DNA from 2 places in the Lysinibacillus sp. GbtcB16 genome. Region 1 is predicted to be linked to the other one. Evidence: riboswitches for the same ligand, from Rfam matches in the RefSeq annotation. Region 1 holds a riboswitch; the other holds the start of a gene.
The links. Region 1 has a riboswitch for cyclic di-AMP ahead of KVT27_RS18105 (APC family permease). Riboswitches for the same ligand answer to the same signal wherever they lie in the genome.

Region 1 (3,218 bases):
ATTCGGTAGAAGCCTATTTCTCCTACTGAAAAAAGTTTAATTTTTCGGAATTTAATGGTATTCTGCGACTTTTTAATTGTAAACGTTCGTGTTTTCAATCAACGTACTGATTATAACAGACAATTTTCTAGCATGCTAGCATTATTTTGATAAATGAAAAGGTACTGTCATAATCACGACATTTCTGTGAAATAACAATGTTGTACGTATTAATAAGCTTGATTGATTGTGAAGCATATGATGCCAGCCCTTTTTCGGTAAAAATTGAGGGATGACAACCGTTACTTTATGACCTGTTTTCGCACATTGATGGTCCACTTTATCTATAAATTTGATCAATGGTTGTGTGATGCTACGATAAGCCGAATAATAGGTTACTAGTCGAATGTCTGGTTGCCAAGCCTGCCACTTTTCTTCGAAGGCTTTTGCATCAGCTTGATCGAAAGCCACATAAAAGGCAATAATTTTATCAACCTTTAGTGATTTCGCATAATGAAGGGAATTTTCAACCACCTTCGTTATACCAGCTACTGGTACGATGAATACATTTCCTTCAATAGTAGCGACTTCCTCTTTACTCAATCTCAGCTGTTCTCCAACGGCTTGATAATGAAGCTTGATCCGATGAAATACAAAAATGATAATTGGTAAAAAGACAAACACTGGCCATACCTGAGGCAACTTCGTTACAAAAAACATCATCGCTACGATAAACGAAATAGCTGCACCAATTGTGTTAATCGTAAATTTTGCCATCCAGCCAGTAGGTTTTTCACGCCACCATTTTCGCATCATTCCCGTTTGCGCTAATGTAAACGGAATAAATACCCCAACAGCATAGAGTGGAATTAAATGCTCTGTTGCCCCATCAAATAAGATGATTAAGACAATGGCTGCTAGCCCTAGCATCATAATGCCATTAGAATACCCTAGGCGATCCCCACGCATTTGAAATATTCTCGGAATAAAACCGTCTTTTGATAAATTGACAGCAAGTAGAGGAAATGCTGAATAGCCCGTATTTGCTGCAAGTACCAAAATCATCGCTGTTGTACCCTGTACTATATAATAAAAGAAATTTCGACCAACACTTGCTTCTGCTAGTTGGGAAACGACTGTCGCTTCCGAAGTTGGCGCAATTCCGTAAAAATAAGCTAAACTAACAATACCGATAAATAAAACCGCTAAGATTCCGCCCATTGCTAACAATGTTTTAGCAGCATTATTAGGAGCAGGATTTCTAAAATTAGGGATTGCATTCGATATAGCTTCTACCCCTGTTAAAGCTGAGCTCCCTGTCGCAAATGCCTTTAATAATATAAATAAACTAATCCCTGCGACAGGTGTACCTATCTTTGGATGCAGCTCTGCTGGCACCTGACCTGTTGCAACATTATAGAGCCCCATCCCAATCAACACTAGCATAACGACTACAAACAGGTAGACAGGGTATGCCAAAACAGAGGCGGACTCTGTTACACCACGTAAGTTCAAGACCGTTAAAAAAATCACAAAGATAATAGCAATTGGCACATTGTATGGGTGCAGACTTGGAAATGCCGATGTAATTGCATCTGTCCCTGCTGATACACTTACCGCTACCGTTAAAATATAATCAACGAGCAATGAGCCACCTGCTACAAGACCTGCGTTCACACCTAAATTTTCCCTAGAAACTACATAAGCGCCGCCCCCGTGTGGATAGGCGAATATAACCTGACGATATGATAAAGTCAGCGCCACCAATAGGACAACGACCCCTACCGCAATCGGTAAAGAATACCAAAATGCTAATGTTCCCACAGTCATCAGGACAATTAAAATTTGTTCCGGTCCATAGGCTACGGAAGACAAAGCATCGGACGATAATATTGCCAATGCCTTTGTTTTACTAAGCTTTTGTTCCCCTAACGCATCGGATCTTAATGGTTTGCCGATTACATAACGTTTAAATGAGGATTTCATCAATAAACACCTTCTAGTTTCTTAGATTGTGTTTCGCCTTCCTAAATGAGATCAAAAAACGCCTACAAGTCATCACTAAATAAGACTTGTAGACGCTCATCTGTCTGCCAAGCTCCAACTTTTCTGCTCTTAACGCTTACGAGGTTAGCTGTCGGATTCGGGCCTGAGTAGCCCTACCCTTCAAAAGAAGAGATTCACCCCAAGGATTGCTTATGCGCTCCGTCTAAAATGGGTCCCCCGCGTCTAGTTTGCTTCAGCGATTTAGAAATTTGAAACTTTAATAATGATGTCATATTACGCCTGTCGATTAAAAAAGTAAAGAAGAAAATTTTTATTTTTTACAAGTGAAATACATAGACTTTTTGAAAACATTGTTAATATCCATGGTAGAAATTAATTTACCCGCGAATACCTAATTTAAAGGCATTTTACAACAAAAAAAGCCTTAAAAGTATGCTCTACTTTTAAGGCAACAACTATTATTAGTCTTCCATATCTTGTTCAAAATCAACAATTTCTCCTGTAATCGAATCAACATCAACATCATATTCATATTGCCCATTTTTTAACTCAATTTCATAAATACCATCATCTAATTTAATTTTTGTGACTGTACCCTTTGCTTTTGTTAGAGCCGCTTCAATAGCCTTTTCTTTACTTATAAGGTTAGTAGCAGTATTAGCGTTAACCCATTCATTATCATCGTCATCTTGACGCTCTTTCTTCTGCTTAAGTAATTTACCAGTATAGGCATCGAATTTTAAATCATACTCTTCTTTATCAGCATGCACCTCTACCTCATAAACAGAGCGGTAGCGGTTTTGATCTAGTTCAATATCTGCTACTGTCCCATCCACTACTGATAATGCTTTCTTTTCGATTTCTTGCATGGATAGGATCTTTTTTTCTTGTGCACTTCCTGATAATAAAGTTGTTGAACCAATTGCCGCTCCAACACCAAGAGTCACCACTAATGCAGGAATCATCATTATTTTTTTCATGTTCATCTCTCCTTTGTTTTATCTGCTTTTAGCTTACCAAGCAAAGATGATAGAACTATAAGAGGAACATTAGAATTCCATGAGAAAACTCTTTAATCGTCCCATGAAACAGAAAGGACCTTTCCAGATACAGCATGAATTTGGAACGTGGCTTCTTCATGCTCTGTTTCAATTTCAACTAAATAATAACCGCCCTCCGCAGTATCTTCAAAATCTACAGAATCCACTTTCCCTGTTAATTGTTGCAGCGCT
Region 2 (3,218 bases), on a different contig from region 1:
TTCTTTTACCAATAGTTACTAACAGATCTTCTCTTTGTAGTAATTCCTCAGGAGATGGTGAAACGATAATATCTCCAGTTCTTATTATTGCGATTACACTAACGTTGAATTTAGCACGAATGTTCAGCTCTTTTAAGTTCTTACCAACCATTTTTGAAGGGATAATAATTTCTTCTATATTATGATCCTTAGAAAGTTCAATATAATCGAGAGTGTTTGGTGAAAGAAGTTGATTGGCAACTCGGTCTCCCATATCCCTTTCAGGATAGATAATCCAATCCACTCCTATTGCTTCTAAAACTTGACCGTGACGTTTTCCAATAGCTTTTGCGATTATTTTTTTTAATCCAAGATTTTTAAGTAGCATACAAGTCAAAATACTTGCTTGAATATCATCACCAATTGCTACAATTATACAGTCAAAGTTGGTAATTCCTAAGGATCTAAGTGCCTTCTCATCCGTAGAATCTGCAATAACTCCGTGTGTGTAAAAAGTTTCAGCATCTTCTACACTCTCTTCATCTAAATCTATACCCAAAACTTCTTGCCCAGCTTCATGTAATCTTCTTGCGATACTGGTTCCAAATCTTCCTAATCCTATCACAGCATATTGTTTTTTATCCACTCTCTATACACTCCCCGTTTATTTATCCAATCATTATTTTACCTTTTGGACGTCGGTATGCTTCCTGTTTACGTCTTTTAGTAATTGCAAAACCTAATGTAAGAGGTCCTAATCTCCCCACAAACATTGTTAAAATAATTATAAAACGACCAATTGGTGAAAGCTCAGGCGTTAACCCCATCGATAAACCAACAGTACCGAATGCTGAAGTGGCTTCAAATAGATACATTATAAATACATGACCTTTTTCCGTAATACTTAACATGAAAGTGACAACAACTACTATCATGATACCACTCATTGCGACAGTTAGTGCCTTTAGGATATTTTCAATAACAATACGACGTTTAAATAAAACTACTTCTTCTTTTCCTTTTAGTTGAGAAAGGGCAGTTATAATTAATACTGCGAACGTAGTGACTTTAATACCACCTGCAGTCGAACCTGATCCTCCTCCAATGAACATCAAAAAGATGGTTAAGAACAAGGTTGCATGAGTTAAATCTCCCATAGATAATGTATTAGCACCAGCAGTTCTAGGTGTAACACTATGGAATAAAGCGCCAAGACCTTTTCCTGTTGGAGATAAGGAACCTAATGTTTTTACATTACTATACTCAAATAAGAATATTAAAATAGTTGCTCCAACAATAAGGATAAGCGTTGTGCTTAAAACAACCTTTGTGTGTACCGAGAAAGTACGAATTTCACGATATTCATAAAGTTCATTAATCACAATAAAACCTAATCCCCCTAAGATGATAAGAGAACTAATTGTTAAAACTACAATGGGATCGTCAACATAATCAGTTAAACTGTTAAACCCTCCCATTAAATCGAAACCAGCATTATTAAAATTTGAAATGGCATGGAAGAATCCATAATAGATTGCTTGACCAATAGACATATCAAACGAAAAACGAACGGCAAGCAATATACCACCAATACATTCAGTTATGACAGTGAAAATTAATATCCGTTTAACTAATCTAACTACGCCAGCAGTTGAATTTGTATTAAAAGCTTCTTTCAATAACAACCTTTCTTTTAAAGAAATTTTTTTCCCTAATAGAACAAATAAAAAGGTTGCAAATGTCATAAATCCTAGCCCACCTACTTGTATTAGGATTAGAATTACAATTTCTCCAAACAATGAAAATGTTTCACCGGTATCAACAACTACAAGACCTGTAACGCATGTAGCCGACGTAGCAGTAAATAATGCATCTAAAAATGCTAGACCTTTACCATCTTCTGTTGCTATAGGTAGAGTTAATAAAAAAGCACCTATAAAAATTAGAATAGCGAATCCCAAAACAAGAATCTTTGCAGGATCAAGATTTTCTTTTAAGCTCTTCATTTTTATCTCCTAAGTGTGGTACATAGTAATACATTACTTTACCCAAAATTTGAATTTATATGAATCATGTGCGGAATAAAAACCATTCGCAACCCTTTTATTGGAAAATAAAAAAAGACCGATCTAAACAAGCAATAAAAAATTACTGAGTTAGGCGGTCTTCTTTATGACCTCCTTCGCTTTAGCCGACGAAGTTAGCTGACGGGTAGGATGGCGAAAGAGAATATCTCATCCTTTCTGCAAGGCAGAATTAACCCCAAAATAATGGGTCCTCCGTTCTCAATTGTTGAGATTTGGCCGATATTTTATTAGTTCTGATTTACGGAATTATTGTACTCCTTCATATAAATTTTGTAAACAAGGAAAATATTTATCTATGCTTATTAAACTGATCACTCCATTGGTGTATGTTGTAACATATTAAATATCGGAGGAATTCAATTAATATTCAAAATTAAGCTCTAGAAACATTTCTCGGTCTTCTTTAATAATAATTTTTAATATAAGGTGTCACCACGCTCTGATAACCCTGTAACACGCATTTCTTGTGCTTTAATATCATTCCTAATCGATTCTACCCCAGCGTTAATTGTCTAGTTTCGTGCGTATTACGGCTGAATCAGATGCATCGTTCTTAACATCCTTGTCTCGATTACGGTTGTAAGTGAGCACCCCAATAAAAGCATCTAATACTGTACATAAAATTCCGATTAAAGCTTCTGTTTGACTGTCCATGTCAACACCTCACAAATAAAAATAGCACCGCTCGGCAAAGTGCATTGCTTAGGTCTTGTTGTATAAAAATAGCCCTCCACAGCTGATTGTGGAAGGCAAAATATAATGCTAGTTATATTGCGTATAATTTTGTTCAAGAAAAAACCCCACCTATTGGTGAGGTTTAAACTAAACGAATTAATAAGTAGTAACTACAATATTAGAATCACCATCTTTAATGCCACCTGTTACAACTAACTTAATGTGATAGGTAGTGCCCACCATTAATCCACCAATTCTAACACCATAACTTGTTTCTGTTAATATAGGGTTGTTATAGTTTGGGTTAAAATTAGGACCATCAAATACTGCAACAAGTGTTGAATCAATCCAAGTTATTCCTCCATCAGTTGATTGTTGTACCTTCATACTTGTGGATCCTATTGCGGGATTAATTTTGAAAGTTAATTCACCATTTCCTTTATAACCATCAATTCTAAAATCGTTTTGTGCGCTGTT

Region 2: another riboswitch for cyclic di-AMP. It lies ahead of KVT27_RS09810 (TrkH family potassium uptake protein); the one in region 1 lies ahead of KVT27_RS18105 (APC family permease).

Annotation. Positions count from the first base shown of each region.
Region 1 is NZ_JAGXJV010000006.1:14,179-17,396, reverse strand. It holds gene KVT27_RS18105 (APC family permease) at 142-1,965, opposite strand; cyclic di-AMP (ydaO/yuaA leader) riboswitch at 2,085-2,234, opposite strand; gene KVT27_RS18100 (PepSY domain-containing protein) at 2,448-2,966, opposite strand; gene KVT27_RS18095 (PepSY domain-containing protein) at 3,059-3,218, opposite strand, start outside.
Region 2 is NZ_JAGXJV010000001.1:1,943,887-1,947,104, forward strand. It holds gene KVT27_RS09805 (potassium channel family protein) at 1-625, opposite strand, end outside; gene KVT27_RS09810 (TrkH family potassium uptake protein) at 648-1,985, opposite strand; cyclic di-AMP (ydaO/yuaA leader) riboswitch at 2,154-2,294, opposite strand; gene KVT27_RS09815 (hypothetical protein) at 2,571-2,720, opposite strand; gene KVT27_RS09820 (hypothetical protein) at 2,898-3,128, opposite strand.